Regions from separate parts of the Butyrivibrio sp. WCD2001 genome, predicted to be linked through region 3. Evidence: predicted binding sites of a transcription regulator. Region 3 holds the regulator's gene; each other region holds the start of a gene.

Region 1 (3,285 bases), on a different contig from region 3:
CAAGAGACTCACCCTCGTTGGGGCCATTCTTAACCTTACCAAGATGTGAGCAAAGGATTACCTTGCCGCCATCTGCGATAAGCTTCTTGATTGTAGGAAGTGCAGCATTGATACGTGTCTCGTCTGTGATTTCACCATTCTTGAGCGGTACGTTGAAGTCACAACGAACAAGTACTCTTCTGCCCTTTGCGCTGAAATCATCAACAGATTTCTTATTAAGTGCCATTATAATAGCCTCCTTGTTATAAAATTTAAGGCCCGGTCCTTACGGACCGGACCTTTTCTTAATCAGTGATTACTTAACAAATTTTTCAAAGTACTTGATTGTACGAACCATCTGAGATGTGTAAGAGTTCTCGTTGTCATACCATGAAACAACCTGAACTTCATAGAGGTCGTCACCAATCTTTGTAACCATTGTCTGAGTTGCATCGAAGAGTGAACCATATGTCATTCCAACGATATCAGAAGATACGATCTCATCCTCGTTGTAACCGAATGTCTCAGGATCAGAAGCCTTCTTCATAGCCTCGTTGATGCTCTCCTTAGTAACTTCTGTGCTGCTCTTAACTACAGCGAAAAGAAGTGTTGTGGAACCTGTCGGAACCGGTACTCTCTGAGCAGCGCCGATGAGCTTGCCGTTGAGTTCAGGAATAACAAGGCCGATAGCCTTTGCAGCACCTGTGCTGTTAGGAACGATGTTAACAGCGCCTGCACGAGCTCTTCTAAGGTCACCCTTTCTCTGAGGTCCGTCAAGGATCATCTGATCACCTGTGTAAGCATGGATTGTTGCCATGATACCGGACTGGATAGGTGCATAGTCGTTAAGAGCCTTAGCCATAGGTGCAAGGCAGTTTGTTGTACAAGAAGCTGCAGAGATGATGTTGTCATCTGCTGTAAGTGTCTCGTGGTTAACGTTATATACGATTGTAGGAAGATCATTTCCTGCAGGAGCAGAAATAACAACCTTCTTTGCACCAGCGTTGATGTGTGCCTGAGCCTTGTCCTTAGATGTGTAGAAACCTGTACACTCAAGAACAACGTCTACACCGATCTTACCCCAAGGAAGGTTATTAGCGTCAGCTTCCTTGTAAATTGTGATCTTCTTTCCGTTTACTGTGATGGAATCGTCATCGAAAGATACCTTATCAGCATACTTGTACTTACCCTGTGAAGAGTCATACTTAAGAAGGTGTGCAAGCATCTTGGGTGCTGTAAGATCGTTGATTGCTACGATCTCTGTTCCCTCGTGCTCAAACATCTGTCTGAATGCAAGACGACCGATACGGCCAAAACCATTGATTGCTACCTTTACTGCCATTTTAAGTCCTCCTAAAATGATATTAAAATTTATTTGCTGCTACTAATTCTTTACAACGTGATTGTCAAAAATTTGACAGCAAATTTATTTTATCTAACTTCTCTCAATTTTTCAAGTAATCTTTGGGCAAAAACACAGAATTATCAAAAATTTCCTTATATAGAATCAAAAATGTACGCATAATCGTTTTATCTGAACTCTTAATTGATAAAATTCTTTCTATACTCTAGAATATAGGATGTTTTTGAACAAAAAGATTTATGATTTACAAGGAGATCATTATGGGAGACACAGAAAACAACAATTTTTCAGGAATTAGTATGAAAACAATTATTATTGTAGTAATAATAGTTGGTTTACTTCTGGCATTCCTGATTCCGCTTATCGCATTTCTTTCGGTTAATCACATGAAAACCTCGGACAAGGTACTCAGCAGTACTCACGATTCCATGAAATGGGAAGCACATAATATTGAAGGCGAGTGGCAAAGGGTTATAGACGAGAATCTGGGATCCCTTGAGGCTGTTGCATTATCGCCTTCCACAATTTCTTATATGGAAGATACTGCCAATGCAGAACTTGCAGACAGTGAATTATCTTATCTGCAGAGTGTTGAATCTTCTCTTTCCGAGGATTCAAAAATCATTCTTACCGGCACTGACGGCATGCAGCTCCTTAGTACAGAAGGCGACCTTAAGGATGTCTCTGAAAGAGATTATTTCGCAAAAGCCATAAGCGGAGAAAATGCCATATCTGATGTCATTGTTTCAAAATCAACAGGTGCTCTATTAGTAACCTTTGCCGTTCCGGTCAAATCCGAAAGCGGTAATATCCTGGGTATCGTTCAGAGAAACTATGATCTTTTCAATTTTCATAAAATCCTGGCAGACCAGAATGATCACGCATTTCTTGTGGACAGCTCGGGAATGCTTGCAGCTCATTCCCAATTTGCAGCAAACGGTGACTCAGTCGAAGATTTGAGCCACGAGCTCTTCATGACTCAGGAAACAGGGGAAGGTCTTTACAGAGCCAATAATGGACAGGGCACCTGGTATAATCTCTATCATTTAAGAAACGAAGCTTCGGACTGGACCATTTGCGTGGTAAAAGAAGAAGAAAAATAATGAATTCATAACGGAGAAAAAACATGTCAAAACAATTACCGGCAGATTTTCATATGCACACACACCACTCGGGAGATTGCGACTCTCCCATGGAAGCTGTCATAGAGCAGGCTATCAAAAAGCAGCTACCCGCAATTTGTATCACAGAGCACATGGACATGGACTATCCCGATGTTCCGGACGGAATAACGGATCAGTTCGTAGTCGATACGGATGCCTATTATAAAGAGTACTCTTCTATTAAAGATAATTATGCCGATACCATTGATATTTATTTTGGAATCGAGCTTGGAATGCAGCCGCAGGTTGTGGACGCAAATCTCGAGTATGCAAAGAAATATCCCTTCGACTTTATCATAGGTTCCAATCACGTATGCCACGGAAAAGATCCCTACTTTGCTTCTTTCTATGAGGGACGCACTGAAAAGGAAGCCTTTACCGAGTTTTTCGAATCAACTCTCGAGAACATAAACTTATTCGACGATTTTGATGTCCTCGGCCATCTGGACTACCTTGTGCGCTACGCTCCTAATCTGAATAAGAACTACACCTACAAGGATTATTCAGATGTCATCGATGAGATCCTGAAGACTCTTATTGCAAAAGGAAAAGGACTTGATGTAAACACCAAGTCCCTTTATACAGAGCCCACTTTGGGAGATCCCAATCCCTCACGCGAAGTGCTCGCCCGCTACAAAGAGCTGGGCGGCGAGATCATAACCTTTGGTTCCGATGCGCACAAGCCCGAGAATGTCGGTCTTGGCTTCGAAACCGCTGTAGAAATCGCCAAAGCCTGCGGCTTCAGGTATTACACACTGTTCGCCAAACGTAAGGGCACGT
Region 2 (3,285 bases), on a different contig from region 3:
CATTCAAGCCGACGCTTTAATTATTTTATTTTGAGATTAAGATCAAATCTTAGGACCAGCTGCTACAAGAGCTTTACCTGCATCATTGCCTTCATACTTCTTGAAGTTCTTTGTGAATCTCTCTGCAAGATCCTTTGCCTTTGCTTCCCATTCAGAAGCATCTGCATATGTATCACGAGGATCAAGAATTGCAGGATCAACACCCGGAAGTGATGTAGGAACTTCGAAATCGAAGATCGGGATCTTCTTTGTCTCAGCCTTGTTTACATCGCCGTTAAGGATTGCATCGATGATTCCACGAGTATCCTTAATGGAGATACGCTTGCCTGTGCCGTTCCAACCTGTGTTAACAAGGTAGGCCTTAGCACCAGACTTCTGCATCTTTTTAACGAGCTCTTCACCATACTTTGTAGGATGAAGCTCAAGGAATGCCTGACCGAAGCAAGCTGAGAATGTAGGAGTGGGCTCTGTGATGCCACGCTCTGTACCAGCAAGCTTAGCTGTGAAGCCTGACAGGAAGTAGTACTGAGTCTGCTCAGGTGTAAGGATTGATACAGGAGGAAGTACTCCAAATGCATCAGCTGAAAGGAAGATAACGTTCTGAGCATCAGGACCAGCAGAAATCTTGTTAACTTTTGAAGCGATGTTGCTGATGTGGCTGATAGGATAAGATACACGAGTGTTCTCTGTAACGCTCTTATCATCAAAGTCGATCTTACCATTTGCATCAACTGTTACGTTCTCAAGAAGAGCATCTCTCTTGATTGCGTTGTAGATGTCGGGCTCAGCGTCCTTATCAAGACCGATAACCTTAGCATAGCAGCCGCCCTCGAAGTTGAATACTCCGTTGTCGTCCCAGCCGTGCTCATCATCACCGATAAGAAGTCTCTTAGGATCTGTTGAAAGAGTTGTCTTACCTGTTCCTGAAAGACCGAAGAAGATAGCAGTGTTCTTACCTTCCATATCAGTATTAGCTGAGCAGTGCATGGAAGCAATGCCCTTAAGAGGAAGGTAGTAGTTCATCATTGAGAACATACCCTTCTTCATTTCTCCGCCGTACCATGTGTTGATGATAACCTGCTCACGGCTTGTGATATTGAATGCTACGCAAGTCTCGGAGTTAAGGCCGAGTTCTTTGTAGTTGTCAACCTTAGCTTTTGATGCGTTGTAAACAACGAAATCAGGCTCGAAAGAAGCAAGCTCTTCATCTGTAGGAACGATGAACATATTCTTAATGAAGTGAGCCTGCCAAGCAACCTCAACGATGAAACGAACTGCCATACGGGAATCCTTGTTAGCACCGCAGAATGCATCAACAACGAAAAGTCTCTTGTCGCAAAGCTCTTTCTTAGCGATATCCTTAACTGTAGCCCATACTTCTTCGCTCATGGGATGGTTGTCGTTCTTATACTCGTCAGATGTCCACCAAACGGTATCCTTTGAGTTGGAATCCATAACGATGTACTTATCTTTAGGAGAACGTCCTGTGTAGATACCTGTCATAACATTAACAGCACCGAGTTCAGTATCCTGACCTACTTCGAATCCCTCAAGACCGGCCTTCTTCTCTTCTTCGTAAAGTGTTTCGTAAGAAGGGTTGTGCACGATCTCAGTTGTGCCTGTAATGCCATACTTTGTTAAATTGATTTCTGCCATTTCTTTAACTCCTTTTCTTTTTCTATTGTGATATCTGTTTGTAAAGAACAGATAAACGCTCCAAAACTTATTATACAATACATTTAGGTAAAAATAATATAAAATTGCTATAAATTTAACAAAACGTTCAGAAATTATCTAAGAAAAAGGCGGGTTTGAATACATAAAACAGATAAAGTATCATATTTGTAAGAGAAATACCTCTCAAAGACATTGAATTTCTAAACAGAAGATGGAAGTGTATATGAAAAAAGAAGAGAGTCTAAGAGATTGCCTTGAAAATTTAAAAAACAGTGATTTGTACCCATTTCACATGCCGGGACATAAAAGAAACCCGGGCGCAGGCGAGATGGCAAGATATATGGATATTGATATTACCGAGATTGATGACTACGACAATCTCCATGATGCAGACGGAATTATTCTAAGGGCGGAGGAGCGTGCTAACGCTCTATACGGAGCAGATGAAACGCATTTTCTTGTAAACGGAAGTTCAAGCGGAGTATTGGCGGCGATTTCTGCGGTTGCAGGCAGGGGTGAGAAAATCATAGCAGGAAGGAATGCCCATAAATCCTTTTATCATGCAGTCTACCTTCGTGAACTGGATGTCACATATATCCTACCGGATCCGGAAGGTCTGGTTAACCCGAAGGATATCGAAGATGCTTTTGATAAAAACCCTGGAATAAAGGCTGTTTTTATAACTTCGCCAACCTATGAAGGCATGGTGTCTGATGTAAAGAAAATAGCACAGATTACACATAAAAATGGGGCAATCCTGGTGGTTGATGAAGCTCATGGGGCGCATTTCGGACTTTATAAAAAGCTGCCAGAAAGCTCCGTGACCGAAGGCGCGGATATAGTGATACATAGCCTTCACAAGACATTGGCGGCAATGACTCAGACAGCACTTATTCATGTGAAGGGTGACAGAGTAGACCGTGAAAAACTTAGAAGATTTTTAAGAATATATCAGACGAGCAGTCCTTCATATGTGCTGATGGCATCGATAGATTCCTGTATAAATGACATTAATGACAATGGTAAGGAAGTGCTTGAAAGGCTGATATATTTCAGAAAAAGGATTGAGGAGGAAACAGCAGATCTGACATGGATAAGGATTCCTCATTTTTCAAAACGACAGGATCCAGGGAAGGTACTCATATGCTCTGCTGACTGCGCTATTACGGGACAATGGATATATGATATACTTCGATTAGAATATAAATTGCAGCCGGAGATGGCCGGTGATACTTATGCACTAGCTATAATAACGGGATATGATACCGAAGATGGAATTTCAAGGCTTATAGAAGCGGTAAAAGAACTGGACACCAGGATAGAGAATGAAAAAAGTAATTGTTTAGGGAGTGCTCGGAACAAAAAAGACAAAAAGGAAAATATTGAACAGAGTAGCGGGTCGACAGAACTTCCGAAAACAGTAATTCCTTTCTATAAGGCGTGGGATGGCGATATGGAGGAAGTTGATTTAACAAGGGCGGCCGGAAGGATTGCGGGAGACTTCATCAATCTATATCCTCCTGGAATACCCCTGGTGATACCGGGAGAAGCCATTGATAAAGCGCTCGTTCGGAAAATCGGAGAATATATTAATGACGGAAGAAATGT
Region 3 (3,285 bases):
TATGTATCTCACCTGCATGAGCAGCTCCAGGATAAAAAACAAGCCCCATTTTCAAAAAGCCAAAGGTCACTGTCTCATCTGCCCTTATTGCATAGCCATGTACCTGCCCCGTATCCGAATTAATACCTGTTGGTATGTCAGCTGCTATAACATGTGGGAATTTCCCATCATAATCTTCTCTTGAATAATTGATTTCCCATACCGCGGCTGAATAATCCCCCGTAAGGTCCCTTGAGCAGCCTATCCCCAGCATGGCATCAATTATTACGTCACATTTTTTTATTTGAGAGCCAAGTTTGGACTGATCAAAATCCACGACATTAAGGCCATAGGACAATGCTATTTTCAGCTGTGAGCTACATGCGGAAGTCCTTTTTGTATTTGAAGCCTTATCACTTAGACTGTGATTAACAAGAACAAGCGTGACAGGTATTTTATCCTGAAAAAGAAGTCTGGCCGCTGCAATTCCATCACCGCCGTTATTCCCACTTCCCGCAAGAATCAGAACCTTACCGCCCTCCGGAAGAGCTTTTTTTACATATTTGCATATAGAAAGCGCCGCCCTTTCCATAAGAACATCCTGCGGCACTCCGAACTCGGAGATTGTAGCCGCATCACATCGCTTCATCTCGGCAGCGCTTACAACATAATTTGAATTTTTATCAATTATCGGTAAATTTTTCATCTTCTACTATTATCCCATCGCGTTCAGTCATTCCGGGTCTGATTACAGGGTGTCGTTTTTCAGGATCGTACTTTAGATCAAAGAGATCAATAACTTCAGGTCCGAAAATGTTGTGCATATAGGAATATACATTAAAGTTTTCGAGCTCTTTTTCCTGCATTCGGATAATATTCTTTTTCAGCTGTACCCTTACTTTTGATATCCACTCATCAACAGCATCGATTTCGAGGGTATTATCATGCATTCTTTTATAAAAGATATTCATCGTCTCGATCATGAGCTGATAATCGATCTGATAAATCTCTCTGGGAAGTCCGAGCATATCGTCCTCGCACTCCTCTATCTTATCATTGCACTCCTTGATAAGGCGTGTATGATCATCAATTTCGGCCTCAATCTTCTTCCGCTTCTTTGGATTCTTTCCCGCATCATCTCTTAGGACAACAATCTCACCGAGAAGCTTTTTCTTAAGCCTCTTTATGTCCTTAATTTTTTCCCTTGTCTTTTCCTGTATGTTCACAAGCTTATTAAGCTCAGCCTCAAGCTCCTTTATCTTGGGAGTTTTGGGACTAAGAAGGAAAAGCTGTTGCCATTTTTCATCCTTGGAAAGAATCGGAATATCCTTTCCGACAAGAGCATCAGAATAGTCATTATTAGCCATATTGGCATCCTCCAAGCGGTTTAAATCACTTGTTATTTCCTGGAGTTGTGATTATTTTCATATCTATCAATGCTATATGAAAGTTTCATAAGCGAATCTGACAGATGAACATTTTCGACCTGAACATTCTCAGGAAGATCAAGATCAACATGTGCGAAATTCCATATAGCCTTTATGCCGCATTTTACAAGTTTATCCGCCATAGGAACAGCCTGATCCTTAGGTATTGCAAGGACCGCAATCTCTATCTTATTTTCTTTTACAAACTGTTCAATCTCTTCGACAGGTCTGATCTCAATATCACGTATTTTCTTACCATGAAGCTTAGGATTTAAATCAAAAGCTCCTTTAAATATAAATCCTCTGTTGAAGAAATTGTTATAACCGGAAAGAGCCTGTCCAAGATGACCTGCCCCAATAATGATAAGTGTATGCTCCCTGTCAAGGCCGAGTATCTTACCTATTTCCTCATATAAGTACTCAACATTATAGCCGTAGCCTTGTTGTCCGAAGCCTCCGAAATTATTAAAATCCTGCCTGATCTGTGAAGCAGTAACCTTCATAATATCGCTGAGTTCCTGAGATGAAACTCTATCTATTCCCTGACTTTTCAGTTCACCTAAGTATCTGAAATAGCGGGGCAATCGGCTGATAACAGCCTGAGATATTTCTTTTCTCGCCATACATCCTCCATGACTGACACCGAAAAAATTATGTTATTTATTACTCTGTAAAATTCGGCTAATTTTAATTATACTATCTGTTAAATTTTCGTCAATCTTATAAATTGACTTTACAATAATTTTATTTGTCATTAATACAAATTTGAAAAAATGTTTCAACGTAGATAATATCTGATGAAATTAGTTTTCAGAAATATGCATTTTTATCTTTTCTTTAATACCCAGTTTATGAATTGTTTCGAATTGGAAATTATAATAACCATATCTTCCTATGTAGTTTTTTAGAAGTTGGAGATAAAAATATGGGAATGTCAATTGATGGATTAGGTGCTTACAATATGTACCAGGCAAGGCCTATGAATTATACAGTATCCAATCAGGCTCCTGTATCGGATGTGTATGACAAGCATAAGGCTGTTGGTGATATCGCCACTGTTGCTCCTGTCGTTTATCCTAATGCTCAGGAAGTAAAAGTCGGTGAAGTTGCCAGTACCGATGGCAAGGATGAAGCTCTGAAAGTAAGCCAGCAATATAATCAGATTGCTTCAAAATTCGGTAACACAACGGTAGGTTACGGACGTGATATGTCAGGTTATTCCTACAGTCAACCCGGTAGTTCCTTTGATGCTTTTGCATAAGGGTTTTAAATGAGAAAAGAAAAAAAAGAAGCTCTTCCAAGTTAGTCCTTGAAAGAGCTTCTTTTTTGATTACTCAGATAAGTTTTCCCATTCATCATAGAGTTCCGAAAGGCGTTCTTCATTTGATGAAAGTTCATCGGATAGCTTTCTAACCTTAGCAAGATCGGTCGCTACATCAGGATCTGAGAGTTCTTCATTTATTTTCTCATTCCTCTCTTCCAACTTAGCTATCTCATCTTCACATTTTTTCAGAGCAGCTTCCTGCTTACGCTTTCTGGCTGCTTCTTCTTTTTGTGCTTTCCAGTCTGCTGCACCTGAACCGGAATCAGCATCGGAAGTACTGCCTTTTGAAGCAAGCTTGCCAAACCCCGAACCTGAAACAGCATCTGCGGAATCCATCTCGATTCCTCTGCCAAAAGAGGAATTATCTCCTTTTTCAGCAATAGCACGAGCTGTCTGTTCCTCACAATGCTCCATATAGTAATCGTAGTTACCAATATAATTAACCAGTGATCCGTGAGTAAGATCAAGTATTCTGGTCGCTGTTTTGTTTATAAAATATCTGTCATGGCTGACATATAAAACAGTTCCTTCATATCCGCAAAGAGCATCCTCAAG

Evidence for each region. Region 3 encodes Rex, which represses fermentation and respiration genes when NADH is low (regulators of the CRP and FNR family bind a similar motif). Its sites were predicted from a motif close to ATTGTTAANTANTTAACAAT; they were not measured.
Region 1: gap (type I glyceraldehyde-3-phosphate dehydrogenase) is a predicted target of Rex. The motif match lies at 1,382-1,401, and genes of this name have one in related genera.
Region 2: pckA (phosphoenolpyruvate carboxykinase (ATP)) is a predicted target of Rex. The motif match lies at 1,760-1,779, and genes of this name have one in related genera.

Annotation. Positions count from the first base shown of each region.
Region 1 is NZ_AUJZ01000004.1:143,603-146,887, forward strand. It holds gene G630_RS0103750 (phosphoglycerate kinase) at 1-226, opposite strand, end outside; gene gap (type I glyceraldehyde-3-phosphate dehydrogenase) at 296-1,321, opposite strand; gene G630_RS0103760 (cache domain-containing protein) at 1,603-2,445, shown strand; gene G630_RS0103765 (histidinol-phosphatase HisJ family protein) at 2,469-3,285, shown strand, end outside.
Region 2 is NZ_AUJZ01000013.1:103,447-106,731, reverse strand. It holds gene pckA (phosphoenolpyruvate carboxykinase (ATP)) at 43-1,656, opposite strand; gene G630_RS0112190 (aminotransferase class I/II-fold pyridoxal phosphate-dependent enzyme) at 1,901-3,285, shown strand, end outside.
Region 3 is NZ_AUJZ01000001.1:465,002-468,286, forward strand. It holds gene G630_RS0102035 (bifunctional ADP-dependent NAD(P)H-hydrate dehydratase/NAD(P)H-hydrate epimerase) at 1-685, opposite strand, end outside; gene G630_RS20320 (hypothetical protein) at 663-1,346, opposite strand; gene G630_RS0102045 (redox-sensing transcriptional repressor Rex) at 1,379-2,029, opposite strand; gene G630_RS0102050 (hypothetical protein) at 2,332-2,667, shown strand; gene G630_RS0102055 (ABC-F family ATP-binding cassette domain-containing protein) at 2,737-3,285, opposite strand, start outside.